Regions from separate parts of the Edaphobacter bradus genome, predicted to be linked through region 1. Evidence: predicted binding sites of a transcription regulator. Region 1 holds the regulator's gene; each other region holds the start of a gene.
The links. The regulator LexA, encoded in region 1, represses DNA repair genes until DNA is damaged. The targets are predictions, from matches to a motif close to CANTTCGCTTTTTATTCGC.

Region 1 (9,661 bases):
CATGCCGGGGCCTCGCGGATCGGGTCCAGCGCGAGCGTCAGGATCGTCTCCGAGCTGACGGGCGACCACAATGTGACCGGCTCGAATGCCAACCCAGGGTACTGAGGCGTAGCGGCATCTGCCCCTTGGAGCTCATCTTCTCCCTGACTTTCCGACGCTGTAACCCCCGCCGGGTCAATCTGACTCGATACCCCCTGACGCACATAGGCCCCGAGTAGTATCATCGGCTCTTCGGGATGCCCACTGTCGACAAATCCAACCGTACTGACACTCCGGGTTCGCCGACGCCGGAACCTGTCCCGGAGCAGCACTTTGAGGGCGACTACCGCCCCCCGGCACAACCGGGCGAGGCCGCCGAGAAGCCGGTCAATATTCGCGTCGAGACCCCGCAGGTCGAGTTCCTGCACCGGCTCGCTGACGCCCTGAATACAACGCTCGACCTGAATACCCTGATGCACCGCGTAGCGGACCTGGTGCGGGCGGTGATCGACTACCAGATCTTCGGAATTCTGCTGCTCAACGAGCGAACCCAAGACCTCAGAATGCGCTTTCAGATCGGCCATACGGCGGAGATCGAGCGAGTCCGCGTCAAGCTGGGCCGAGGGATAAGCGGGACGGCTGCGCTGGAACGGAAGTCTATTCGGGTGGACGATGTACGGACGTACGAAAACTACATCGACGTCAATCCGAAGGTGCGGTCGGAGCTTGCGGTTCCCCTGATTGTCAAGAACCGCGTTATTGGCGTGCTGGATATCCAGTCGGAGTCGGTGGGCTACTTTACCCATGAGCACCAGCGGCTGCTGGAACTGACAGCCTCCCGCATTGCGGGCGCGGTGGAGAACGCGCGGCTTTACACGCGGGTCGCGCGGCAGGCTCAGACGCTGACGGTGCTCAACGAAATCTCCCGCGAGATTACGAGCATCCTGGATGTGGATGACCTGCTGGAGCGAATCGGGCTTCTGCTGAAGCGCGTGATCGACTTCCAGATGTTCACCATTCTGCTGTGGAACGAGCGGACCCAGCAGCTTGAGCACCGCTTCTCTTCCCGGTATGGCGAGCGCGTGACACGCGAGCGCACGGTCTCACTCGGCCAAGGGATTATCGGATCGGCAGCGCAGCTTCGCGAGCCGATTGTGGTGCCAGATGTACGCAAGGACCCGCGCTATCTTGCTCAAGCCCCGGAGACGCGGTCCGAGCTATCCGTGCCGCTTATCTACAAGGGTCAGATGATCGGCGTCCTCGACCTGGAACACACGAAGTTGAACTACTACAACGAAGACCACCTGCGCACGCTTTCGACTCTGGCGGCTCAGGTTGCGATCTCGATTGCGAATGCACGGCTGTACCAGCGCATCTCCGAGGAAGAGCAACGGCTGGAGCGGGACCTGGAGATGGCACGCAAGGTTCAGATGCGCCTGATGCCACGGCATTCGCCAAAGCTGGAGCATGCGGAGATCGCGGCGAGGTTTATGGCGGCGCGGTCCATCGGGGGCGACATCTACGACTTTCTCGACTATGGGCCGGGGCGCGTGGCGCTGGCCGTGGGCGATGTGAGCGGCAAGGCAGCTCCTGCGGCGTTGTACGCGGCGATGCTGAGCGGGATACTGCGGTCGCTTGCTGCGCAGCACCTGTCGCCCGCGGCTCTGCTGACGGCGCTGAACGATCAGCTTCAGGAGCGCAAGCTTGATGCGCAGTACGTGGTGATGCTGATTGCGCTGTGGGACGACTCAAACCAGACGCTTCAAATCGCCAATGCTGGGTCGGTCCAGCCGCTGTTTGTTTCAACCTCGGAGAACGCCACGGGTGCGCCGGAGATTGAGGTCAAGACGATTCAAGCGGAAGGCTTTCCGTTGGGACTCTTCCCCGACGTCCAGTACGAGGAGTTCACCATCTCGACGAGGCCCGGTGACGCGATTGTCTTTCTCTCGGACGGGATTACGGACGCCGAGAATGCGTCCGGAGAGATGTTCGGGACGGAGCGGCTGGAGGCTGTGCTTGCCTCGCAGCACCACTCCTCGGCGGCTGCCACGGTGGAGTGCATTGTGAAGTCGGTCTCGAACTTTCAGTCGGGCACAGAGCACTTCGACGACGAGACGCTGGTTGTTCTGCGAGTTCTCTAGCACGACGCACTGAAACTACTTGCAATTCGCCTTTTATTCGCTACAATTCCAGCATGGCAATTACGCGGCGGCAAAAAGAGGTCCTCGACTTTCTGTCCAGCTTCACGCAGAAGAACGGCTACTCTCCCTCTTACGAGGAGATCGCCAGCGGTCTCGGCCTCAGTTCGCTCGCCACTGTGCACAAACACGTCACCAACCTCCAGAACAAAGGCCTGCTGCAGCGCGCGCATAACCGCAGCCGCTCCATCGACGTGCTTCCCTCCCGCTCCAAAAAGAGCTACGACCGCCTCCCACTGGTCGGCCGCATCGCCGCCGGCAAGCCAGTCGAGGCCATCGAGACCGCCGAGAGCATCTCTCTTGGAGACATCATCGGCAGCCGCGAGGTCTTCGCCCTTGAGGTCCGTGGCGACTCCATGCGCGACGAGCACATCGTCTCCGGCGACTACGTCCTGGTCGAGCGGACCCGCACCGCGCGCGAGGGAGAGATCGTCGTCGCCCTCGTCGACGGAGCCGACGCAACGCTGAAGCGTTTCTACCGCGAAGGCAGCATGATCCGCCTCCAGCCCTCCAACACCGAGATGGCCCCCATCTTCGTCCCGGCCTCCAACGTCAGCATTCAGGGCAAGGTTCTCGGAGTCCTCCGCAAGTACGCATAACACCCTACGCAGGCACTTAACCTCTGCTTCCGCACGGCTTTTCCATACGTCAAAAGACGTACCAGCTCTATTACTCCCGCGGCTTAAACTTTCCACGGAACTATGCGGGGCACTCCTGCGTAATCCATCTCCGAAGCGGCAATTTACTGGGAGCTCTACCTTGGCCACACAGCGCAACAAGAAACGCAAAATCTGGATATGGGGCGGCGTCACCGTTCTGCTTATCGCCGTCATCCTCGGCGTCGCGGTCGCGGCCCGTGGAAATAGCGCCAAAATCGAGCCGTCTCAGCTCGCCAAGGTCGAGCGCGGCGACATTGCCCGGTCCGTCGTCGCCACCGGCAAGGTGCAGCCCATCACCAAGGTCGAGGTCAAATCCAAGGCCTCGGGCATCGTTACCCATCTCTACACCGACATCAACGCACACGTGAAGCAGGGCCAGCTTCTTGCCCAGCTCGACCAGGTAGAGATCCTTGCACAGGTCAACGCGCAGAAGGCCCAACTCGCCGCGGCCGAATCCAACGCCCGCGCCGCGCAGGCCGCCATCCAGTACGACAAGGTCAACGCCCAGGCCCCAGACCTCCCCATGTACGAACACACCTACAAGCGCAATCTCGAGATGTCGAAGGACGGCGTCGTCTCCCAGCAGGCCCTCGACGACGCCCAGCAGAAGTACCTCGCCGCAGCGAACACCCGCGACAAGGCCGTCGCCCAGATCACCGTCGACACCTCCAAGCTCCACCAGGCGCAGGCCCAGGTCCAGCAGTCACAGGCCTCGCTCAAGCAGCTTGAGGAGCAGCTCAGCTATACCACCATCACCTCGCCCATGGACGGCGTCATCCTCTCCCGCGACGTCGAGCTCGGCGACGCCGTCAGCTCCATCCTCGTCATGGGCTCCACCGCAACCCTCGTCATGACCATTGGCGACACCCGCCAGGTCTACGTCCAGGGCAAGGTCGACGAGTCCGACATCGGCAAGGTCTACCTCGGCCAGCCAGCCCGCATCAAGGTCGAATCCTTCAAGGAGAAGACCTTCCAGGGCCAGGTCACCAAGATCGCTCCGCTCGGTGTCGAGAAAGACAACGTCACCACTTTTGAGGTCCGCGTCTCCATCGACAATCCCGGCGGCGAACTCAAGGCCAACATGACCGCCAACGCCGAGATCCTCCTCGATGAGCACAAGAACGTCCTCACAGTGCCCGAGCAGGCCGTCATCTACGACAAGAACCGCAACGCATCGGTCGAGGTTCCCGACTCCAAAGAGAAGAAGGGCCGCCGCAAGGTCGACATCAAGGCCGGCATCTCGAACGGCACCAGAACCGAGGTCCTCTCTGGCCTCAACTCCGGCGACACAGTCATCCTCCAGCAGTAATTAGAAATTAGAGGCGTCATTCTGAGCGAAGCAGCCTGCCCTGAGCGAAGCTGAATGGGAAGTCGAACGGGAAGAACCCCCGCATTTCGCGTGGGGTTCCCCGATGCCCACCGGAATACATCAGGCTCAGCACAGCCCCGCACGAAAAAATCTGGAACAAATATCCACAAAGACGCGTAACCGACTCAAAACGGAGGCCACACCATGAAAGTTCGCATCCTCCTTGCCGCCGCAACCCTCGCCATCACCACGGCGGCCTTTGCCGACGGCAACTTCGACCGCACCCTCAACGTAAGCGCCTCGCCCAATGTCTCGGTCGCTACCGGCTCCGGGTACATTCGCCTCAAGCCCGGCTCCGACAACCAGGTCCACATCATTGGCCATGTCCACGCCGGCCACGGCTGGAAGAGTGGCGACGTGGAATCCCGCGTCCAGCAGGTCATCGCCAACCCGCCCATCACGCAGAACGGCAACGACATCACCATTGGCGGCCGTCATGGTGACAACGACCTCTTCCACAACATCTCCATCGACTACGACATCACCCTCCCACGCACCTCCAACATCGCCGCCACTACAGGCTCGGGCGACATGGAGATTCAGGACGTCGGCGCCAGCGTCAAGGCCCAGACGGGATCAGGCTCCATCCGCGCTAATGGCGTTCAGGGACCAGCCACACTGGGCACTGGCTCTGGAGACGTTGAGCTCCATCATTCCGGCCCGGGTGACGTGAAAGCTGAAACCGGGAGCGGCTCACTGCGCCTGTACGGTGTCTCTGGCGCCCTGAAGGCAAGCACCGGCAGCGGCGACGTCCAGGTCGACGGTCAGCCCAGCACTGATTGGAAGCTCTCGACCGGCTCCGGCTCCATCCAGCTCGCTCTCGGCAACGCAGCACACTTCAACCTCAATGCCGACACCGGCTCAGGCAGCATTCGCGTCGACCAGCCCATCACCATGCAGGGCAGCCTCAATCGCCATCATGTCAGTGGAGTCGTCAACGGCGGAGGCCCCACCATCCGCGCCAACACCGGCTCCGGCGACATCACTGTCCACTAATCCAATCTCTCCTCGTGAGAGGATGGTGCATGATGCCTCGCACCATCCTCCTCACCTCGCTCCTTGTCGTCGCAGCGAGTCTCCCGGCTCACCCCCAGCAGCCCGACTCGTCCGCCACAATCACCCACCTCCGAACGCAGTGGGCTGAAGCGCTTCACGCCAAGCGCCTCGATGACTGCCTCTCGCTCTACGCCTCCGACGCCGCCTTTCTTGAGCCGCGCGGCAGCCGCATTCAGGGCCAGCAGGCACTCCATGATCTCTTCCAGATCGCATTCTCCGCCACCGACAGCACCATCCAGTTCACCTCAACTACCATCCAGACTTCTGGCGATCTCGGTTTCGACAGCGGCTCTTATCAGGAGACCACCGTCCTCCACGGCACCAACACAACCATCCCCGTCTCCGGAAACTACCTCACCATCTACCGGCGCACCCCAGACGGCCGCTGGCTCATCGTCCAGCAGGCATGGACAGCCAAAACGACTCCCCTCCAGCCGCAGGCCGCAGCCTCCACCCGCTAAGCACGATGTCGATCTCTCCCATTCCCAGCCTCATCGTCTTCGATCTCGACGGCACCCTTATCGACTCGCGCGTCGATCTCTGCAACTCCATCAACGCCATGCTCGAGCACTTCGGCAAGCCACGACTTCCCGACAACGTCATCGCCACCTACATCGGCGACGGAGCCTCCATGCTCGTTCGCCGGGCCCTCGGCGATCCCGAAGGCGACCGCCACGACGAAGAGTACGTTGCCGAGGCTCTCGCCTTCTTCCTCAGCTACTACCGCATCCACAAGCTCGACTTCACCTACGTCTACGACGGTGTCGTCGACTCACTCGAAGCCATCCGCGCCGCCCATCCCGAGACCCTCATGGCCGTCCTCACCAACAAGCCCGTCAACCCGTCGCGCGACATCTGCGCGCACTTCGGCCTCGACCGCTTCTTTTTCCAGAACTACGGCGGCAATAGCTTCCACACCAAGAAGCCCGACCCACACGGCCTCCTCGCCCTCATCGCCGAGGCCTCCACTCTCGCGGGCCGCACCATCACTCCGGCCGAAACCGCCATGATCGGCGACTCCGACATAGATGTCCTCACCGCCCGCAACTGCGGCACACTCTCCGTCGGCTGCTCCTTCGGCCTCGCCCCTCACACCCTTGCAGCCGCGCGCCCCGACTACACTGCCAGTTCCCCCACCGACTGGCAAACCATCCTCGGCATTCCATAACCGGAAGCAATCTTTTGGTTGTCATTCCGACCGAAGCGCAGCGGAGTGGAGGAATCTGCTGTTCTCCTTAGATGCCTCAGACTTCAAGAGAGCGAGCACACTTGCTCACTGCTCAAATCTCTTGAAGAAGCTCGTCTCCAGATAATGCGGCGTCGCCGGATCATCCGCCACAGTCCTCGCCAGATCGGCAAAGTAGCTGTTGAACTGCGCCGCCGCGACCAGGTCCACCGGCTGAGACAGATCGTCCTCCGTCGAGTGATACCGCTGCGCCAGCCACCCGCGCCACGCCTTGTACTCCGGCGAGCCCGGCTCCCAGCCGAACTTGAACGCCAGCGCCGGAATCCCCGCCTGCACAAAGCTGTACTGGTCCGTCCTTATAAACGAGTTGCGATCCGGCTCCGGATCTCCCGCAATCACAATATGGTGCGCCTCGCCGACCTTCTTCGCATCCACTGCCAGAGTCGACTGCTCGAGCCCCTGCACATGCAGCTTCTTCAGCGCAAAGATCGGCATAAACATATCAAGGTTCAGATCGGCCTTGATCGAACCCTCCGGCACCGTAGGATGCCCGGCGTAGTACCGCGAACCCAGCAAACCCTTCTCCTCCGCTGTAAAGATCAGAAACAGAATCGACCTCTTCGGCCTCGTCTTCGACTCGCCAAATCTCTTCGCCGTCTCAAGCACCGACGCCACACCCGAAGCGTCGTCCATCGCGCCGTTGTAAATCGTCTTCCCTTTGATCGGAGCCCCCACGCCCAGGTGATCGAGATGCGCCGACACGATCACATACTCCTTCGACAGCACCGGGTCCCACCCCTCGAGCTTCGCCACAATATTCGGCGACACCACCTCCGTATGCTCCCCCACCACTGTTGCCGTCACTCGCTTGCCCAGCGCAAACCTCGGCAGCGGCTTCTGCGCATCCGCCAGGGCCAGCATCTCGGCGAATGTATGCCCTGTTCCGGCAAACAGCTTCTCCGCCTCCGCAGGATTGAACGTCGCTGTGAACATCGCGCCATGGTCATCTGCGAGCGCCGGATGCCGCTCCGCCACCCCTCCGGCTTCCGGTGTAGCAACCAGCCGCATCCCCGGCTGCGAACCCCCGCTTGCCACCCTCTGCCATCCAAAGTCCATCGACTTCGGCGTAGGAATCGAAATCGCCCCCACTGCTCCCGCATCACGCAGCGCCTTCACAAACGGAGCCGTCCGCGCGTACGACTTCAAAGGCCCCGGCAACTCAGCAGGACCGCCGTTGATGTACACCACAACCTTGCCCTTGAGTTCCTTCCACGGCACCTCAGCAGAGTTGAAGTCGTCATACTTCGCTTCCGGTAAATGCAGCCCATACCCGATAAACACCAGCGGAGCATCCACGGTCCCCACCTGCGCCCACCGCGACCCAAGCACCGCATCCGTCCCCAGCACCAGCGGCTCAGCCTTGCCATTCACGACCAGGCTCATCGACGACTTATCCGCCAGCACCCGCTGCACATCAAACGTCACCGGCTGATAAAACCCGCCATTCACTCCCGCTGGCTTCAGCCCATACTCTTTGAACCTGCCAACCACGTACGCCGCAGCCTTCAGATACTCGTCACTCCCGGTCAGCCGTCCCTTCAAAGAGTCGTCCGCCAGATACTGCACATGCGCCCACCACGCCCTCCCCATCGCCTCATCGCTCACCGCATCATCTCCCACTGCTCCTCCGGCGCGAACCGCAGCACAGCCCAGTACAAGTACAACCGTAGCCACAACGCTTGCAAAACGGCGTAGACGCATCATCATCTCCAGGTCCAGAAGGGATGCGTAAAATCTAGCACGCCGCCGCTCGTCACACTCTCTTTTGACCCTCTCCACCGCCACTGCTACCCTCATCCCACCATGGCTGCCGCCACAAATCAGCTCCCCCAAACAACCTGCTGTGTCATCGGTGGAGGCCCCGCCGGCATCATGCTCGGCTACCTCCTCGCCCGCTCGGGAGTCCCCGTCACTGTCCTCGAAAAGCACAACGACTTCTTCCGCGACTTCCGCGGCGACACCATCCACCCCTCCTCACTCGAGCTCCTCCACGAACTCGGCTTGCTCGAAAAACTCCTCACCGTCCCGCACTCGAAAGTCGCCCGCCTCTCCGGCATCATCGGCGACCGCCGCTTCACCATGGCGAACTTCGCCCACCTTCCCACCCACGCCAAGTTCATCGCGCTCATGCCGCAGTGGGACTTCCTCAGCTTCATGGCCAGCGAAGCCGCGCACTTCCCCTCCTTCACCCTCCGCATGGGCTGGGAGGCAACCGGCCTCATCGAGAAAAATGGCGTCACCACCGGCGTCCTCGCCAACACTCCCGACGGCCCCGTCGAGATCCCCGCCACGCTCACCGTAGGCTGCGACGGCCGCCACGCCACCTCACGCGTAGCCGGACACCTGCCTCTCATCGACCAGGGCGTCCCCATCGACGTCCTCTGGCTACGCTTCTCTCGCCGCCCATCAGACCCCGACAACGCCCTCGGCTACATCAACTACGGCCGCCTCATCGTCCTCATCAATCGCGGCGACTACTTCCAGTGCGGATACATCATCGCCAAAGGAGCCTTCGCGCAGATCCAGCAAGCTGGCCTCCCCGCCTTCCGTCAAAGCATCGAGCGCATCGCCCCCTTCCTTGCCGACCGCACCTCCGAGATCGACTCCTGGGACATGGTCAAGCTCCTCACCGTGCAGGTCAACCGCCTCCAGCAATGGTCCTCTCCCGGCCTGCTCTGCATCGGAGACGCCGCCCACGCCATGTCGCCCGTCGGAGGCATCGGCATCAACATCGCCCTGCAGGACGCCGTCGCCACCGCCAACATCCTCACCGAAGCGCTACAGACGCGCTCCCTGACCCCCCATCACCTCCAACAGGTCCAACACTACCGCGAAACAGCCGTCCGCAGAACCCAGTCCGTTCAGGTCTTCGTCCACCGCATCCTCAACCGAGTCCTCCAGAACCCCGGTCCGGTCACTCCCCCACTCGCGCTCCGCATCCTCACCAGCATCCCCGGCTTCCAGTACCTCACTGCACGCTTCGTAGGCATGGGGCTCCAGCCTCAGCACATCAAAGCGCAGTAAAGCCTTCGATCACTCAAACCCATGGTTCCAATGTTCCACCACGCGTGTCTCTCGCTCCCACCCCAGCACGCTCACGCTCCCCGTTCCAAGCCCAAACAAACTCCCGCCACGAGCCTCCAGCCCAATCCAC
Region 2 (9,661 bases), on a different contig from region 1:
GCACGACCTTGTCGCTGGCCTCGTCATGACGACCATGCTCGTGCCAGTCGGTGTTGCGTACGCCGAGGCATCCGGGTTACCGGGTATCAACGGCCTCTATGCGACTATTGTGCCGCTACTCGCGTACGCCCTGTTCGGTCCGAGCCGCATCCTCGTTCTGGGACCTGACTCCTCGCTCGCCGCCGTGATCCTGACAGTCGTGGCGCCACTTTCGGCGGGCGACCCGCAACGTGCAGTCCCGCTGGCCGGAATGATGGCAATCGTCTCAGGCGTTGTGTGCGTCGCCGCGGGCCTTGCGCGTCTGGGTTTCGTCACCGAACTGCTCTCGAAGCCGATCCGCTACGGCTACATGAACGGCATCGCGCTGACGGTACTGCTAAGCCAGGTCCCGAAGCTCTTCGGCTTCTCTGTCAGTGCACACGGACCCATTCGCCAAACTTGGGAAATCGTCAATAAGGTGCTCGCAGGCAGCACGAACGTCGCGGCCTTGGCCATCGGCGCCAGCACGCTCGCCATCATACTGCTACTGAAGCGCTGGCCACGCGTCCCTGGCATCCTGATCGCCGTCGTCGCTGCTACTGTGGTGGTCGCGGCCTTCCACCTCGCAGTACGTGCCGGCGTGTCCGTGCTCGGTCCGCTACCGCGGGGATTGCCCTCGCCACGCCTTCCACTTGTACCAGTCGACGACATGGTACCGATCATCATGGGCGGCATCGCGGTCGCCCTCGTCTCATTCGCGGACACTAGCGTGCTTTCTCGAACCTATGCGGCGCGTCTGCATACGCCCGTCGACCCGAACCAGGAGATGGTGGGCCTCGGCGTCTCCAACCTCGCCGCGGCCTTCTTTCAGGGATTCCCCATCAGCAGCAGCTCCTCGCGCACACCGGTAGCCGAGGCGGCGGGCGCCAGGACCCAGCTTACGGGGGTCGTTGGCGCGCTCGCGATCGCGTTGCTACTGGTACTCGCGCCCGAGCTGCTCCAGGATCTACCGCACACCGCCCTGGCCGCTGTCGTCATCGCCTCGGCCATCGGCCTGGTCGAAGTGTCCGATTTGCGCCGCATCTATCGCATCCAGCGCTGGGAGTTCTGGCTTTCAATGGCCTGCTTCGCCGGTGTCGCCGTTCTTGGCGCCATTCCGGGCATTGCGGTGGCGATCGTAATTGCCGTGATTGAGTTCCTCTGGGACGGCTGGCGCCCGCATTCGGCCGTGCTCGGCCGCGTCGATCGTGTCAAGGGCTATCACGACATCACCCGGTATCCAGAGGCACGGTTGATCCCGGGGCTCGTGTTGTTCCGTTGGGATGCCCCGCTCTTCTTCGCGAACGCCCAGCTTTTCCAGGAACGAGTCCTGGATGCCGTTGCCAGCTCACCGACGCCGGCCAGCTGGCTCGTTGTCGCGGCGGAGCCGGTCACCAGCGTCGACGTCACCGCAGCCGATGCTGTCTGCGAACTCCACGACACCCTGCACGCCAACGGCATCGAGTTGTGTTTCGCTGAGATGAAGGACCCGGTGAAAGACAAGCTGAAACGTTTCGGGCTATACACGCGCTTCGGCGAACAGACCTTTTTCGCGACCCTTGACGAAGCGGTGAGCGCCTATCTCATCACCCATCCAGTCGAGTGGGTAGACTGGGAGGATCGCACGTCGTAGCGCCTAATCGACATGGGTTAGTCCTCAGAAGTCGACTCCGTTGATCGTTGCCCTCAAACCCGCAACAACCCCATATCCATCTGATAAAACCGAAAAGTCCGATCATCCCCCGCCACCGCGCTGTGCCTCTCCAGCCGGGTGCCCCATTCATCGCGCAGCCTTTCGCGCGATGAGTGGGCTCCGCTCTGCCGAAGGCAAACCTTAATCCCTAAACCATCCCAGATCCAGAATCACACGGCGCCCAAGAGTCCCAACCCCGGTCATTCTGAGCACAGCAGCCTGCCCTGAGCAGCCTGCCCTGAGCGAAGTCGAATGGGAAGTCGAACGGGAAGAATCCCCGCATTTCGCCGGCAGAGCCACAAAGTTATCGGATGCCCCATTCAAGACACGGCCACTGACCCGAGGGGTACCCAATTCATCGCGGCTTATCCCTCGAAAACGCCAGCAAAAGCCCCTGTCAAGCCCCCAATCCACTCAAACTCCACAAACCAAAGCACATCGCCGTGGCAGAGCAGGTCTCTCAACTTGCTAAAATAGAAACAGAAGCAAAAAGCCCGGCCAAAAACCGGGCTTTTTTTCTTCAACTAACAACCCGCAACCAGCAACTAACAACCGTCTTTAGAAGACTTTGCACACCACTTACATCGGATTTCCCTGATTCCCGCAGTCTGGCAATCGGATTGCACAACAAGTCCGGACCTAAAGTATCTGTTTAGAAGACTTTGCACAAAAACAGGGGGAGGGGGCACATACCTTGGCTGGCAAACAAAGGGCGAATATAATCCGGCTAGGTTCATGTCTGGCGCCCCCCAACCCGACAGGTTCGGCTTCCTCCACATCGACCTCAACAGCTTCTTCGCCTCGGTCGAGCAGCAGTTGCACCCGGAGTACCGCAACCGTCCCGTCGCCGTCGTCCCCACCATGGCCGACACCACCTGCTGCATCGCCGCCAGCTACGAGGCCAAAGCACTCGGCATCAAGACCGGCACACAGGTCGGCGAAGCAAAACAACGCTGCCCCGAGATCGTGCTCATCGAGGGCAACCACACCGAGTACGCCAAATACTCCAAAGCCATCGCCGAGGCCGTGGAGCTCTGCTGCCCCGTCGCCCACACGCCCTCCATCGACGAGATGGTCTGCGAGCTCATGGGCCGCGAGCAGGAGCCTCCGCGCGCGCGCCGCATCGCCCTTGACATCAAGCAGTCCATCTACAAAAACGTAGGCGAAGCCCTCCGCTGCTCCATCGGCATGGCCCCCAACCGCTACCTCGCCAAGATCGCCAGCGACATGCAGAAGCCCGACGGCCTCATCGGACTTCTACCATCGCAATTGCCAAGGGCAATTGCTCATCTGGAGCTTCGCGACCTGCCCGGAGTCGGCGCACGGACCGAGGTACGGCTGAACAACAAGGGCATCACCACGATGGAGCAGCTTCTCGCGCTCGACCGCAACGGCATGCACAAGCTCTGGGACAGCGTGTGGGGCGACCGGCTCTTCCACTGGCTGCGCGGCGACGACACCGGCGACGACGGCGCTCCCGTGCCAAGCGGAATCCAGAAGTCGCTCGGCCACTCGCACATCATGGCGCCGGAGTTCCGCACCGACGCGGGTGCGTGGGCCGTTGCCAACAAGCTGCTCCACAAGGCCGCCATGCGCCTCCGCATGGAGAAGTTCTACACCGGCTCCATGGCCGTGACGATCCGGTATCAACTCACCAGGCAGCAGGCCGAGCAGATGAAGTCAAAGCGGCACTTCAGCGGAATCAAGCACTCCGGCTGGGGTATGGAGGCGCGCTTCCGCGAGTGCCAGGACACCCTGACCCTGCTCGAAGTGCTGCGCGGTATCTGGGCGCGAAGGCCGCAGGGCGAGGCCTTCCAGAAGCCATTCTTCGTCGGCGTCACGCTGCGCGACCTCATCCCGGAGAACGAGCACCAGGACGAACTCTTCCCCGACCCCAACAACCGCACCCAGCTCTCCGCCACCATGGACAAGCTGAACCTCAAGTACGGCCACACCACGCTGCACTTCGCCGGAATGCTGCCCGCGCGCGAAAGCGCCCCAACCCGCATCGCCTTCACCCAAATCCCCGTGCAGTACGGTGTGGATTACATGTAAAGCAAATAATGCTACACACTCAACAGAAGAGGATCGAACCATACATCGATATAGTCGCCCGCCTGAAGGAATCGGTAGCCCGGTGGTAGTCCAAGCAGTGGAGCAATTGAAGGATATTTCTCGTAAATATGCTTGGTGTGGATGGGTTGGAAGAAATCTCTTCGGCTAGAGAACTCCTCACCGCACCAGATGTACCATCCCGTGGTTCCGCCGGCTAATGGATGTCTTAGTCCATTTATCGGGAGAAGGCCACCCGTTGCGGTCGCGAAACCCGACATTTGTTCATTGAAGGCGCCAACGTAGCCCGTCTGATAGCGTCGGCACATTTCTTGCTGCAAGATTTCGATCTGAGTATCACTCATTGTGTTTTCGTATTTTAGAGGTGAAGAATCCAACTTCCTTCAACAGTATTATCTCTTCGTGAGAACCTCTTACGTCGGCCGTCTGGCCCCATCACCGACCGGCCTGCTGCATCTCGGCCATGCTGCGACCTTCTGGACTGCGGACTTTCGAGCGCGAGGGCACAACGGCACTCTGCTACTACGCAACGAGGACCTCGACCCGCAGCGCTCGAAACAAGAATTCGTCGATGCCATGCTCGAAGACCTAGCCTGGCTAGGCATCGAGTGGACTCCGCCGATGATCGTGCAGTCCCAGCGCCTCGCACTCTACCGCGAGGCCTTCGAAAAACTGCTCGCAACCGGCCACGCATACCCATGCACCTGTAGTCGCCGCGAGCTCGCCCAGATGATGCAGGCACCGCACGAAGACACCGACGACGAACCGGTCTACACCGGCAAATGCCGTCCAACCAGCAACGCGCCACGAACCTTGCAGTCAGGGATGAACTACCGGTTCCGCGTCCCTGATGGCGAGGCAATTCGCTTCATCGACGGCAACATGGGAGCGCAGCAGTTGACCACAGGCAAAGACTTCGGCGACTTCCTTGTCTGGCGAAAGGACGGCCTGCCCAGCTACCAGCTAGCCTGCGTCGTCGACGACGCCGCAATGCGGATCACCGAAGTCGTGCGCGGAGCCGACCTGCTGAAGTCCACCGCGCGCCAGATACTGCTGCAGCGCGCCCTCTCACTCCCTGCTGTTGCGTACTTCCACACGCGGTTGCTGGTCGATGAACACGGCACGCGGCTGGCCAAGCGGCACGGCGCGCTCGCCATCCACACGCTGCGCCAACGCGGCCTGAAGCACGACGACGTCCTCGCCATGCTTCAGGCTTGATCGCCGTTACTGATCTTCGTCGCCCGGGCCGCCCGCGTGATGGAGCGCCTCCTGAGCCTCGGCCCATGGCTTCAACTGGTACTCGCGCGGCGGAGTATCACCCGCGAGGTTGCGGACGAAGTAGTCCCACCGCCGCCGCGCCATATACTGCGAAGCTTCGGCATAGCCGTGCGCGACATTGGGAATCAGCAACAGATCGAAGTCCTTGTTGGCCTTGATGAGCGCATCCACCACCAGCAACGTGTTGTTCACCGGAACGTTGTTGTCCATCGTCCCGTGCGCCAGCAGCAGATGGCCTTTGAGGTTCTTGGCAAAGTACTGGTTCGCCTGGCTGTCGTAGTTCGTCGTTCCGTCCGGGAACCTCACCAGCAGCCCGGCCCACTTCTCCGCCCAGTCGTCCTCGTAGTCGCGCTGATCGTGATTGCCGCTCTCCGCGATGCCGACCTTGAAGAAGTCCGGATACTTGAACATCGCCGCCGCCGTCGCGTTGCCTCCGCCGGAGTGCCCGTAGATTCCCGAGCGATCCAGATCAATCCACGGATACTTCGCGGCCAGCTGCTTCATCCCCGCCACCTGGTCGGGAATCGTATTGTCGCCGAGGTTGCCGTAATAGAACTCGTGGAATGTCTTGGAGCGCCACGGCGTCCCCATGCCATCGATGCAGACAACCACGAAGCCGAGCTCCGCCAGCGACTGCATGTCTCCATGCGCCGCCGCAAAGTTCCGCCCACCGCAGGAGCCCGTCTGCGGCCCGGGATAGACGTGGTTCACGATGGGATACTTCTTCGATGCGTCGAAGTTCGTCGGCTTGAAGAGGAATCCGTACAGGTCCGTCTTGCCGTCGCGCGCCTTCACCGTAATCGGCGTCGGCGGAACCCAGCCTGTCGCTACCAGCTTCGAGATGTCCTGCTTCGCAACCTCGACCACGACCTTGCCCGTGCTGTCGCGGACTACCGTCGTCTCCGGCTGCGTCGGCGTCGATGCCGCATCGACAAAGTAGCGGCCATCGGGCGATGCGGTCACAACGTGATCGGCGTTCTCCGGCGTCAGCAGCGTCATCCCGCCGCCGTCGAAGTTGATGCTGTAGTAGTGCGCGAAGTACGGATCGCGCCCCGCCTCCTTGCCCACGGCAAGGAAATACAGCTTGCGCGAATCATCATCGGCGTACAGGACCTGCGTGACGTTGCCCTCGCCGTGCGTGATCTGGTTCTTGAGCCTGCCCGTCGTAAGGTCGTAGAGATACATCTGTCCCCAGCCGTCCTTCTCGCTGAACCACAGAAACTCGTTCGACTTCGGCAGATACTTCCAGTTGACCTTGTCGTTGCCGCTTTCAAAAAATTTCGGCGCCGTCTCGGTGTAGACGTCGCGCACATCACCGCTCGCAGCGTCGGCCACGCGGAACCACTCCTGCTTATGGTCGCGCGAGGTGGAGACGAAGGCGAGGTGCGCGCTGTCGTCGCTCCACTGCACGTCGTCCCATCCTCCGCCGCCATTGCAGCTGATGTCATCGCAGATCGTCGAGCGGTGCTGGTCCGGCTCTATCTTCAGGCGGATGACCTTCGCCGAGCCCACGTCGAGAATCACGCGCTCGATCATCGTCACGTTCGTGTCGCCGACCAGCGGATACTTCCACGCCTGCAGCTGCGGATGACCGTTCGTGACCGGTACCAGATACATCTCGCCGTCCTTGCGCTGGTCCTGCTGAAAGGTCGCAATCTTCTTGGAGTCGGGCGACCAGACGAGGATGGGATTGTCGCTCCGCTGCCAGCCTGCATTGTCGGTCGCGTAGCCAAAGTCCTTCACGCCGTCCGTCGTGAGCTGCGTCTCTTTCCCGCTCGCAAGGTCCCGCACCCACAGATTGTAGTTGCGAAGGAACGCGCTCTTCGTGCCGTCCGGCGAGACGATCGCCTCGGCGCGCGCACGGCCGAATGCCGGACGCGCTACAGGGGTTACCGACGTCGCCGCGCACTTCCCCTCGCCGCTCAGGTCGCAGCGATACTGCTTCGCCCCGGCGGAGACCAGAACAACCTCGCCATTCACGTCGAGATCGGCAAGGACGAGATGATGCGGGTCCTTCTCCCCACGCGCACCTGCGGCCGTCAACGCGGCGGCAAGCTTCGCATGATCGAAGGCCGCGCTCTTCGTCGCCTTCGCCGCATCGACCATCACATAGGTGATTCCCTCCGGACCGAGATCGCGATACCAGAAGCGGCCAGCCGAGATCCACGCCGGATGCTCGACGCCGTGAAAGACCAGTGGGTTCACGTTGTAGTTCATGAACTTCTCGGCCTGCGCATAGTCGGCCATGGTGAGCTGGCGGCCCTGCGCCGCGGCTGCAACCGTCAAACCCAATCCCAGTACCACGGCGGTCGCCGTCGTCAGACCTCGAACCAAAGACATCCCTTCAACCCTCCAAACCGATTCTCTCTTGTTGAGATTGTGCAAGCCTCGCCAGTCTACAACCACCACTGCATTGGACGGCAACGCGCACTGCAGGTCATCCGCCGCGCGCCTTCCATAACACCTGCCTCACAATCCCCATCCACACCGGCACATCGCTCGCCGCCAGTCCCATGCGCAGAACCAGCCGCCTGATCTGCGCCTCGTCACAGTTCGCTGGATGACGCCGCGTGTAGCCGGTCGCCTCCAGCATCTCCGTAAACGACGCAAGCAGCCGCTCGACCTCTCCTGCCTCGGCCGCGCGAGAGACTCCCTTCGCCCCGTGCTCACCAGGACTCCGCACAAGCTCGTACAGGCACACCGCGACGGCCTGCCCCAGGTTCATCGATGGATGACGAATCCCTTCATGCTGCTCCATCGGAATCGTCAGCAGCCAGTGGCAATGGCTCAGCTCCTCATTGCTGAGCCCTGTCTTCTCCGAGCCAAAGAGCAGAGCCACGCGCCCACTCTCGCTGGAAAGCTCAGCGCCGATCGCCTCTGCTGCCTCAGGCAGCGCATGCAGCGGATGCTCCAGCGCCCGCTCGCCGACCGCCGACGTGCCAACCACTAGCGTGCAGTCGGCAACCGCGCTCGCAACACTGTCCCATTTGCTTGCGTTCGCCACCACCGCCGAGGCATCCACCGCCGAGCGCGCCGTCTCCAGCGGGACCGTGTAATCGTTCACCACGCGCAGGTGCCGGAAGCCGAAGTCATGCATGGCCCGCGCCACCGCACCGATATTGTTCGGATTCCGCGCACGAACCAGCACAACAACGAGGCGGTCGGATTGTTCCACGTGGAGCACTCAGGGCTATTGTAGGACCCGCCTGCGCCTCACTGACCGCGAGCTGGGAAATGCGCCAAAAGCAAAGCGGCCGACAGAGACTCTGTACGGCCGCCTTGCGCTCTTGCGAAGCAAAGTCAGGACAGCACTCTTACCGCCTTTGGTGATCGTTCTGGTTTTCGTGACTGACCTGCTGGTTCATCTGTGGCTGCCGGTCAACATGCTGCATCGGCTGGCTCATCTGTGGCTGACGGTCAACACGCTGCATCGGCTGGCTCATCTGCGGCTGCCGGTCAACACGCTGCATCGGCTGGCTCATCTGTGGCTGACGGTCAACACGCTGCATCGGCTGGCTCATCTGTGGCTGACGGTCAACACGCTGCATCGGCTGGCTCATCTGCGGCTGACGGTCAACACGCTGCTGCGGCTGGTTCATCTGCGGCTGACGGTCAACACGCTGCTGCGGCTGGCTCATCTGCGGCTGCCGGTCAACGCGCTGCATCGGCTGGCTCATCTGCGGTTGCCGATCAGCATGTTGCACCTGCTGGTTCACCTGTGGCTGCCGGTCAGCACGCTGCTGCGGCTGGTTCGTCTGCGGCTGCCGGTCAAAACGCTGTTGCTGGTTCGCGCTGCGCTCATTCACCGTACGCATCGCCATCGTTTGGGGACGTCCTCCGTTCGCCGACGCGAGTTGTCCGCGATCCGCGCGCATCGCCTGCTCATGGGCCATCTGGTTCGACGTCGGCTGGAAGTGCTGCTCGCGAACCGCGGCCCTCTCATGCTCGTTCGGGCGAGCCTGAAGACCGCCCTGTCCGCCGTTGTAGCTCACGCGGTTGTAGTTGTTGACGATGACGGTCTTGTTGTAGACGTTCGTCACCTGGTTGACGTTAATGTTGTTCACCGTGCGGTTGTAGTTGAAGACGCCGTGGTTCCAGTAGCCGCCCTCATAGCCTTCGCCGCCATAGCCGAAGCCGTAGTTCACGCCGCCGTAGAAGCCGATATGCGGACCCCAGTAGCCGGGGTGGAAGAAATACGACCCGTCGTCCCACCCCCAGTAAGGCGGCGTCCACAGCATGCCGACGGGAGCCAGAACCCACACGCCGGGAACCCAGTAATAGCCATCAGGACCGTACGCCCAGTAGCCAGGCGTCCAGATATAACCCGGGCCAGGGTTGAGAGGTTGCGTGTAGACAGGCAGTACCGGCGGAGGCGTGCCCACCGAGACGCCAATCGAAACATCGACGGCCGCAAAGGAAGCCGCTGGGACAAACGCCAGCGTCGCCGCTGCCACAGTCACTACTGCAATTTTCTGAATTGATTTGAGAGATCGCATTCCTTTACCTCGGGGAGGAGAGCAGCGCCAAAAGGAAAGGCGCTGCCAGATTTTGGAGCGAGCCGCGTACAGCCCGCCCAGGTTGACCACGCACATACAGACC
Region 3 (9,661 bases), on a different contig from region 1:
GCGTGAGCGGCCCCATGGGGTGGGCCATGCCGAGCTGGAAGACCTGGTCGATGGCTTCGGGCGTGGCGACGCCTTCCATCGTGGCAAAAATAGCTTCGTTGATAAGCGGCATCAGCACCCGGTTGGAGACGAAGCCTGCGGCATCGTTCACCTCGACCGGCGTTTTGCCGAGCTGCTTTGAGAGTGCATGCACAGTATCGAAGGTTGCCTGCGAGGTTTGCAGGCCGCGGACGACCTCAACGAGCTGCATGACCGGGACCGGATTGAAGAAGTGCATCCCGATGACCTGCGCGGGGCGGCTGGTCTGAGCGGCGAGCTTCGTGATGGAGATGGAGCTGGTGTTCGAGGCGAGGATGGCCTCGGGGCGCAGGACGCGGTCGAGCTCCTTGAAGAGCTCGGACTTGATTTCGAAGCGCTCGGTGGCGGCCTCGATGGCGAGGTCGCAGACGCTGAAAGCTTCGCGGTCGAGCGTGGGGGTAATTCGGGCGCGGGCCTCCTCGGCCTGCTGTTGCGTCAATTTTCCTTTGGCGACCTCGCGGGCGAGGTTCTTCTCGATAATCGCGAGGCCACGATCATGACACGCGTCGTGCCTGTCGCTGAGGAGGACGTTGAAGCCAGAGCGGGCGCAGACATGGGCGATGCCGTTTCCCATGGTTCCGGCTCCGAGGACTGCGATGGTCTGAATGCTGGACATAGTTCCCTCGGACTGTAGTTTTGTGAAGATTAACCCATGTACATGCCGCCGTTCACGTCGAGCGTGTGGCCGGTGATGTAGCTGGCCTCCTCGGAGGCGAGAAATGCGACGGCGTTGGCGATGTCCTGGTCGGTTCCGGCGCGGCCTAGCGGGATGTGCTGGGTCATCGCGTTCTTCTGCTCGTCGGTGAGGACGACGGTCATGGCGGTTTCGATGTATCCGGGGGCGACCGCATTCACAGTTATCGTCCGGCTGGCTAGTTCGCGGGCGAGGGACTTGGTGAGGCCGATGAGTCCGGCCTTCGAGGCGGCGTAGTTGGCCTGGCCGGCCTGGCCGGTCTCGCCGACGACGGAGGTGATGTTGATGATGCGTCCCCAGCGGTTCTTGACCATCGAGGACATGACGGCCTGGGTGAGGAGGAAGGCTCCGGTGAGGTTGGTGGTGAGGACATCGTCCCAGTCGGCCTTCTTCATGCGGAGCGCGAGGATGTCGCGGGTGATGCCGGCGTTGTTGACGAGGATCTCAGCCTTGCCGAAGTGGGCAATGACGGCCTTGGCTCCGGATTTGATGGACTCTTCGCTGGAGACGTCGAGGGCGAAGGGGTGGGCGGTTCCGCCTGCGGCGGCGATCTGGGCGGCGACCTCGTTCAGCTTGTCAACGTTCCTTGCGGCGAGAGCGACGTGGGCTCCGCGGCGGGCGAGTTCGAGTGCGCAGGCACGCCCGATGCCCTGCGAAGCTCCTGTAACCAATGCGATACGACCTGCGAGAGTGCTCATGAACCTCCAATGAAACAGCAACCAGAATTATACGGAGCCAGATGACGTATTCTGGGTGGCAAATGTCCGCGACCGAGACGAAGACCGAAAAACCAGCGCTCCCGACAGCCAGCGAAACCGATGTGTACGCAATTCACGGAGCCGACCCCGAGGTGCTCGCGTATGCGATGGCGAAGTATTCGCGGTCGGCGCTGAGCATGAAGGAGTCGCTCGCTGAGATCAGCGCGCAGCGTGCGGAGCAGTTTCTGAACACGTTTTATTTCCAGTATGGGCACCGTTCGATCGCCGATTTGGCGCATATTCCCTTTGCGATTGAGCGGCTTAGCCTGCTGGCGGCGATCGAGCTGGTCGATGAGCAGCGCTGGGATGGGCAGGAGCGCTCGACGCGGTACCAGAACTTTCGGGCGTCGGGCTGGTACACGCCGGAACTGGGCCCGCAGACTGCTGCGTTTACCGGCTCGGTTGAGGCGATGTTTGCTGCTTACGATCGCATCAGCGCCGGGATGCTCGAGGCGCTGAAAGGCGCGATTCCGCGGCCCGAGGCGATGAAGCCTGAAGCCTACGAGCGCACCCTGAAGGCTCGAGCGTTTGATGTCGCGCGGTATCTTCTGCCGCTGGCGACGAATACCTCGCTGGGCCAGATCGTGAATGCACGGACGCTGGAGACGCAGGTCTCGCGGCTGCTGACGAGCCCACATGCCGAAGTGCGGCAGATCGGCGAGAAGCTGCGCGCGGCGGCGACGGAGCCGGCGTGGAACGTGTATCACGCGGCCTCGCAGGCGCTCTGCGAGGAGATCGGGTCGGTGGACGAGGCTTGTGGAGCGCGCGTTGCCGAGACACTGCTGCGTCCGGTGAAGACGGCTCCGACGCTGGTGAAGTATGCGAATGCAAGCGAGTACCTTGCTGCGACGCGCCGCGAGCTTACGCAGGCTGCTGCGGAGCTGATGCATGGGCAGCCGATCTTCGCGGCTCCGGTCGTCGATCTGCTCGATGATGCCGAGCCGCTGGAAGTGGAGCTTGCGACCTCGCTGCTGTATCCGCATTGCCATTACTCCTATCGCCAGATTCGCGGCCACGTCGCCGCGCTGACCGAGCAGCGGCGACTGGAGATCATCGACCTTGGCACGCGGCATCGCGGAAGGCACGATGAGCTGCTGCGGTCGTTCAGCGCGGGGCAGGGTTTCCGGTTCGATATTTTGATGGATATTGGCGGGTTTCGCGATATGCACCGGCATCGGCGGTGCGTTCAGTTGCTGCAGCCTTACACTGACGCGCATGGCTACGAGGACCCGGTTTGCGCGGGGCAGCCGACGCTGGCTGAGGCCGCACATGAGGTTGAGTACAGCGCGGCGATGGACGCGGCGTTTGCGGTGTATCGCGAGCTGCGCGATGCAGGCCATCCCGAAGCGGCGGCTTATACGCTTCCGCTGGGGACTCGGTGCCGGTCGATGTTCAAGATGGACTTTGCGGAGGCGCTGTATATTGCGGAGCTAAGGTCGGGTGTGGCGGGGCACTTCAGCTATCGGCGCGTGGCTTGGGAGATGTATAAGGCGGTGGCGGAGCGGCATCCTGGGCTGGCAGGGCATTTCAGGATTGAGGATGTGAATGAGCCGGTGGATTTGCTGAAGAGATAAGTTTTGCTGGAGTGGGCAAGATGAAAGCCGCGATTGTTTTAGATCCTATATATCCTGGGTTAGAACAGATGGCAGACCAAATGCCAGTTTGGGCTATTGACTCAGTAGCCCACAGGGCCACGGCGGAACGGATGTGGCAACTGCAGGGTACGTCCAATGCTTTCCGTGGAATCACTCTATTCAAGGTCAAAGATGCAGGAGATGCCGAAGATAACTGCATAAATGTCATTGGCAATGTTGATTTGCATCACGGTGTTTATTCCTCTGGAGAGAGGATTTCAATGTTGATTGTCGTTGGAGCTTTGCCGTCGAACAGGGTCATAGATGAGTTGAAACTTTACGACTTCGAGACTTTTGAGATGACGCCAGATGGTTTTGTCGCCAAGTGAATCAAGCAAATTCAAACTGCACCATTTTATATTCGCTTTTTATTTGCTTTCTTCGGATTCGATGTTAGACTCCGGATTGACCCCTTACCGCAGAGGAGACGGAACAACGTGGCAGCAGTTGATGAACGCACCAAGGCTATAGAGACGGCCCTTTCACAGTTGGAGAAACAGTTTGGCAAGGGCTCGATCATGCGCCTTGGCTCGAAGGAGGCGATTGTTCCGATCTCGGTGATCTCGACGGGGTCGATCTCGTTCGATGCGGCGCTGGGCGTGGGTGGCGTGCCGCGTGGCCGTGTGATTGAGATCTTCGGGCCGGAGTCTTCGGGTAAGACGACGATCACGCTGCAGATCATTGCCGAGGCCCAGAAGGCTGGCGGGCTGGCAGCGTTTGTGGACGCCGAGCATGCGCTCGATCCGGTGTATGCGAAGAAGCTGGGCGTGGACACGGACAACCTGCTGGTGAGCCAGCCGGACTACGGCGAGCAGGCGCTGGAGATTACGGAGGCGCTGGTTCGGTCGGGGGCGATCGACGTGCTGGTGGTGGACTCGGTTGCGGCGCTGGTTCCGAAGGCTGAACTGGATGGCGAGATGGGCGATTCGCACGTCGGCCTGCAGGCGAGGCTGATGAGCCAGGCGCTGCGCAAGCTGACGGGAACGGTTGCGAAGTCGCGGACGTGTTTGATCTTCATCAACCAGATCCGCGAGAAGATCGGCGTGATGTTTGGCAACCCGGAGACGACGACCGGTGGCCGGGCGCTGAAGTTTTACTCCTCGGTGCGCATCGATATTCGCAGGATCGGCGCGGTGAAGGAGGGCGAGACCGTCACCGGGTCGCGGACCAAAGTGAAGGTGGTGAAGAACAAGGTTGCGGCCCCGTTCCGCGATGCCGAATTCGACATTCTGTACGGCGAGGGCATCTCGCGTGAGGGCGATGTGCTGGATCTTGCGGTTCTCCACAACATCGTGGATAAGAGCGGCGCGTGGTACAGCTACTCGGGCGAGCGCATCGGACAGGGACGCGAGAACGTTCGCGGCTTCCTGAAGGAGAACAAGGACGTCTTTGCGCGCATCGACGCCGAGCTTCGCAAGAAGCTGAACATCGCAGGCGGGAAGGATGTTCCGGAAGTTCCGGCGGCGCCGGTGAACGGTGCTGCAGCGGCGCAGGAAGTTGTGAAGAGCCGCCGGTAGTCGAGTTTGTGAGAAGGGCCCTGCCTATGGCGGGGCCTTTTGTTTTTGAGGGCCACCTCCACCCCTCCCGGAAACTGCTCCAAGGCGATGTTGTCTGTTTTGTGTGAGATGGGCGGTTTGGGGTTTTGACAGGAATCTTCAGTAGAAACGCTTGACAGTCCTGGAAATCGTAAGCTATTACTTACGGTAAGTGAATGCTTACCTACAAGCCGGATTGGAGGCATTGGGAGATGGTACTCGGATGGCCATCTTTCAGAGGCTTGCCGAGGGGCCGCTGGCGGTTAACGAGTTGGCGGCGACGCTGCCGGTGAGCCGGCCGGCGGTCTCGCAGCACTTGCGCGTGCTGAAGGAGGCCGGACTCGTGACGGACCGGAAGAACGGGACCCGAAGGCTGTATCAGGTTGATCCGGAGGGAGTGGCCCGGTTGCGGGCGCACTTCGACCAGGTGTGGGAGCGGGCTATGAGTGGGTTTCAGCGAGCTGTAGAAGCGTCAGAAAAAGGAGAGAGGCGATGAGCGAGACGGTAGTAAGTACGGTCGTGCGGAAGAGTGTTCGCGTGCCTATTTCTGTGGGGTGCGCGTTTTCAGTATTTGTGGAACAGATGGAGACCTGGTGGCCGCCGGAACACCACATTGGGGAGGCAGCGTTTGAGGCGATCTTTGTCGAGCCGAAGGTTGGCGGGCGGTGGTATGAGCGCGACGGCAATGGTAAGGAGTGCGACTGGGGTAAGGTCATGGCGTGGGATCCTCCGCGGCTGGTGACGTTCTCGTGGCATCTGGGGCCGAGCTGGAAGTTCGATCCGGACATGGCGAAGGCGAGCGAGGTGGCGATCCGGTTTACGCCTGAGACAGAGGGAACGCTGGTGGAGCTGGAGCACTCGCACCTGGAGCGGCATGGCGAGGGCTGGGAGCAGCTCAAGAAGATGCTTGAATCCGCGGATGCGTGGGAGCAGACACTCAGGGAGTTCGCGAAGAGAGCCGAGTTGGAGAGCGAGCTATGAGGCCGGCGGCGTGGCTGCGAGTGGCCGCGGTGCTGACGCTGATTCATGCGGTGCTGCATACGGTCGGCGGGGTCTACGGGGCGCAGGACCCGGGGCCCCAGACCGTAGCGGCGACCGCGATGAAGGCGAATACGTTTGTGGTGTTCGGGAATGTGCGCAGCTTCTGGACCTTCTATCGCGGGATGGGGCTGGTAGTGACCGTTCTGCTGACGCTGGAAGCAGTGGTCTTCTGGCTGCTGGGAGGGCTGGCGAAGACGGAGGGAGTGCGGCTGCGGCCTGTGGTGCTGGTGTTTGCGGTTGGATATGTGGCCTTGGCAGTGGTGTCGTGGGGACATTTCTTTCTAGGGCCGGTGATTACAGAGCTGCTGATTGCTGCTTGTCTGGGTGTGGCCGCGCCTGGCCTAGCGGGTCAGCGGGTCAGCAAGTCAGCGGCGGAGTTGCTGACTCGCTGACTGGTGTCTCAACGTTGGGACTCGCTGACTTGCTTCTGAGCTAGAGGGGCGGTTCCTCGTTGCCGGGCTGGAAGCGAAAGTGGCCGTCTGGGGAGTCTGGGCCTCCTGGGCCGCCAAATACGCCGAATCCTCCCGGGCCGCCTTTGTGCATGATCATGAATCTGCGATTCCCGCGCTCTTCCGCCTGGAGCTTGGTCCACTGGTCGGGGGTGAGGACGGTGCGGATGCCGAGGAGCATGCGGGCGTTGGCCTTTTCCAACTCGGCGCGGGCCTGGGCGATCTTGTCGATCTGAGCGAGGACCTTGTTCGTGTCGGGCGGGTTGGCGTCGAGCATGGGCTCGAGGGTGACCTCCTGCTTTTCAACGTTGGCCTTGAGGTCGATGAGTTGGATGCGGCTCTGCTGGAAGATGTCGTTCATGCGCTTCTGCTGGTCGGGCGTGATCGCGAGCTTCTGGATGAGGTCGGAGTTCTTCCACCAGATTCCCGGAGGAGCGATACGCTCGTTGGAGTGCATGCCGTCGGTTGTGATGACGCGGGTGTAGGTCTGGACACGGGATTTACGCGGCAAAGGGGGCGCATCCGGTGGGGCTGGCGGAGCCGGCATGGTTGCCGGTGGTGCTTGAGCCTCTGGAGCGGGTTGTTGCCCGAGGGCGGGGAGGCAGCAGAGCGATGCGAGGATGGTGGCGATCAGGACGGGGGCGGTTTTCATCTGGGTCTTCCTTCTCTGGACAAGTGGATTTCTAGTTTTCCCTGGTCTGTTTGTTCCCACCGGAGCCGGAGGCTGATCTGGTGGAGCTGGCGGCCGGGTCGTCCAGCGGGCGCATGGGAGAGGGGACTGCGGCGGAGAGGTCCTGGTTGATCTCTTCGAGGAGGGCCTCATCGGATTCCTGGGTGCGAGCCGGTGCGTTGACGGCAGCAGGCGAGGGAGACGGCGTGACGTGCCGATGCCGTAGGCCGAGCGGCGCAAGGACGGTGAGCGCGAGGGCGGCGGCGCAGGCCCAGTAAAGCGGGCGCGAGACCGTGCGGGGCGAGGGCAAGACGGAGGAATGGCAGGCGGCCTGGTTGGCGTGAATCTCGACAAGCTGCTGCCGGGCGTGGGTGGTGGAGGCCTCGCGGAAGAGCTTGAGCGAATGGTCGAGGCGGGCGATCTCGTCGGAGCAGGCCGGGCAGGAGCGGAGATGCTGCTGGAGGGCGGCGTAGTCGCTCGAGAGGGGATGCGGCGCGCAGGCGAGGAGGATGTCGCAGAGCTGCTCGTGCGTGAGATGGGGAGTGAGGTGCGAGGTCATTTTGCCTCCTTAATTTTTTGATCGGTGTGCCGGGCTCGAATGGTGGTGAGGGCACGGTAGAGGTGGCTTTTGACGGTGCTGATGGGGAGATGGGTGATCTCGGCGATCTCGGAGAGGCAGAGGTCCTCGACGAAGCGCAGGAGAAAGATGTCGCGCTGGCGGCTGGAGAGCTGGGCGACGGAGTCCCAGATGAGGGTCATCTGCTCGCTGGCGATGAGGCGGGACTCGAGGGAGCTCTCGGACAGCGGGAGATGCTGGGCTACGTCGGAAACGTCGACTGCGTTGGCGCTGGCTCGCTTCCAGAAGCGGAAGCGGTCGGTGCGGGTGTGGTCGCGGAGGAGGTTGATGGCGATGCGCATGAGCCAGGTGAAGATGGCGCAGTCGCCGCGGAAGCTGGCGCGGGAGATCCAGGCGCGAAGAAAGGTGTCCTGAGTGAGGGACTGGGCGGCGTCGCGGTCGCGCAGGGAGACGAGCATAAAGCGGAAGATGCGCTGCTCGTAGGTGGCGACGACGGCGTCGATGTCGTCGAACGGGGTCGCAGAGGTCTGCGCGGCGGAGCTTTCGTTGAGGGAGGTAAGGCCCTCGGTGACAAGGACGTGGGATGTCATAGGCTCGGACGTACTCGGCTCCCGAATTGGTATTGCCGCCAACTGTAGAGCTAGACGGCCCAAGTAGTAGGGAAGACTACAGCACCGGGGCGATTTTTTGCCGGAAACCGCGATATGCTGCTGGAGGCATGCATACTGTCAAGGCAATTTACCCGGGAACCTTCGATCCTCTGACCAATGGGCATCTGGACCTTATCGCCAGAGGGGCGAAGATCGTGGATGAGCTGGTGGTCGCGATTCTGCGGAACAGCGAGAAGGGGACCCCCCTGTTTACGGTCCCGGAGAGGGTGGAGATGATCACTGAGGCGACCAAGGGGTTCGGGAATGTGACGGTGGCGACCTTCGATGGGCTGCTGGTGGATTTCTGTAGGGAGCAGGGGGCGAAGGCGGTGCTGCGGGGGATTCGGGCGATCTCGGACTACGAGTACGAGTTCCAGATGGCGATGATGAACCGGAAGCTCGACCCGGAGCTGGAGACGCTGTTCATGATGCCGGCGGAGAAGTATACGTATGTGAGCTCGAGGCTGATCAAGGGAGTGTTTGAGCTGGGCGGGGATGTGACGGCGCTGGTGCCTCCGCTGGTGGTGGAGAGGCTGAAGGCTAAAGTGCCGAGCCGGGTTCAGGGGTAGACGCCCTTGTCTGCCAAAGTGTGCAAGGTATTCAAAACAATCGCTAGTTCGGAGGAACAGGGAATGGGACGACGATATGCCAATATTCTTGAAACAGTCGGCAACACCCCCGTAGTCAGGATCAATAAGCTCGCACCGCCGGATGTAAACCTCTTTGTCAAAATTGAGGCCTTCAATCCACTCGGTTCTGTTAAGGATCGTCTTGCCCTTGGCGTGATCGAGGATGCAGAGAGGACCGGACGGCTCAAGCCGGGCCAGACGGTGGTCGAGGCTACAAGCGGCAACACCGGAATCGGGCTGGCAATGGTGTGCGCGCAGAAGGGGTATCCGCTGGTCGTCACGATGGCAGAGACATTCAGCGTAGAGCGGCGCAGGCTGATGCGGTTCCTGGGGGCGAAGGTTGTGATCACTCCCGGGCCGGCCAGAGGTACGGGCATGGTGAATAAAGCCATCGAACTGGCCGAAGCGCATGGCTGGTTTCTAACGCGTCAGTTCGAGAATGAGGCCAACGCCGACATGCACTCGCGTACGACGGCGAAGGAGATATTGGAGGACTTCAAAGGGGAGCGGCTGGACTATTGGGTGACCGGCTTCGGCACCGGCGGCACGCTGAAGGGCGTCGCTCGGGTGCTCGCCAAGGAGCGACCTGAGACGAAGATCGTCGTCTGCGAGCCGGATGACGCGCCGATGCTCTCAAGCGGGATCGAGCAGCAACGGAACCACGACGGATCGCCGGCTGCGGGCCACTCTGCGTGGAAGCCGCACCCCCTGCAGGGCTGGAGCCCGGACTTCGTTCCGAAGCTGACGGGAGATGCCGTGGACATGAAGGTCATCAGCCAGATCCTGCGCATCGAAAATGCGGAGGCGATGCGTTGGAGCAAGGAACTTGCCCGCAAGGAAGGGGTCTTCGTTGGCATTACGTCGGGAGCAACGTTCGTCGGGGCGTTGCGGGTTGCGGCAGAGGCTCCGAAGGGATCGACGATTCTGTGCATGCTGCCTGACACGG

Region 2: the regulator LexA is predicted to act here: its motif matches at 2,413-2,431, upstream of OHL16_RS08510 (Y-family DNA polymerase).
Region 3: the regulator LexA is predicted to act here: its motif matches at 3,522-3,540, upstream of recA (recombinase RecA).

Annotation. Positions count from the first base shown of each region.
Region 1 covers NZ_JAGSYF010000001.1:1,026,899-1,036,559, forward strand. Annotated here, with positions in the region: gene deoC (deoxyribose-phosphate aldolase) at 1-105, shown strand, start outside; gene OHL16_RS04335 (SpoIIE family protein phosphatase) at 237-2,120, shown strand; gene lexA (transcriptional repressor LexA) at 2,174-2,776, shown strand; gene OHL16_RS04345 (efflux RND transporter periplasmic adaptor subunit) at 2,937-4,145, shown strand; gene OHL16_RS04350 (DUF4097 family beta strand repeat-containing protein) at 4,350-5,201, shown strand; gene OHL16_RS04355 (YybH family protein) at 5,231-5,722, shown strand; gene OHL16_RS04360 (HAD family hydrolase) at 5,668-6,429, shown strand; gene OHL16_RS04365 (M20/M25/M40 family metallo-hydrolase) at 6,535-8,208, opposite strand; gene OHL16_RS04370 (FAD-dependent oxidoreductase) at 8,311-9,531, shown strand; gene OHL16_RS04375 (histidine phosphatase family protein) at 9,541-9,661, opposite strand, start outside.
Region 2 covers NZ_JAGSYF010000002.1:590,043-599,703, forward strand. Annotated here, with positions in the region: gene OHL16_RS08505 (SulP family inorganic anion transporter) at 1-1,651, shown strand, start outside; gene OHL16_RS08510 (Y-family DNA polymerase) at 2,447-3,766, shown strand; gene OHL16_RS08515 (immunity protein Imm33 domain-containing protein) at 3,778-4,128, opposite strand; gene gluQRS (tRNA glutamyl-Q(34) synthetase GluQRS) at 4,187-5,002, shown strand; gene OHL16_RS08525 (S9 family peptidase) at 5,009-7,402, opposite strand; gene OHL16_RS08530 (RNA methyltransferase) at 7,500-8,237, opposite strand; gene OHL16_RS08535 (YXWGXW repeat-containing protein) at 8,377-9,558, opposite strand.
Region 3 covers NZ_JAGSYF010000004.1:230,199-239,859, forward strand. Annotated here, with positions in the region: gene OHL16_RS15960 (3-hydroxybutyryl-CoA dehydrogenase) at 1-694, opposite strand, end outside; gene fabG (3-oxoacyl-[acyl-carrier-protein] reductase) at 724-1,470, opposite strand; gene OHL16_RS15970 (FAD-dependent thymidylate synthase) at 1,533-3,104, shown strand; gene OHL16_RS15975 (hypothetical protein) at 3,125-3,493, shown strand; gene recA (recombinase RecA) at 3,602-4,681, shown strand; gene OHL16_RS15985 (ArsR/SmtB family transcription factor) at 4,872-5,195, shown strand; gene OHL16_RS15990 (SRPBCC family protein) at 5,192-5,680, shown strand; gene OHL16_RS15995 (LIC_13387 family protein) at 5,677-6,132, shown strand; gene OHL16_RS16000 (Spy/CpxP family protein refolding chaperone) at 6,173-6,841, opposite strand; gene OHL16_RS16005 (hypothetical protein) at 6,873-7,418, opposite strand; gene OHL16_RS16010 (RNA polymerase sigma factor) at 7,415-8,026, opposite strand; gene coaD (pantetheine-phosphate adenylyltransferase) at 8,155-8,655, shown strand; gene cysK (cysteine synthase A) at 8,719-9,661, shown strand, end outside.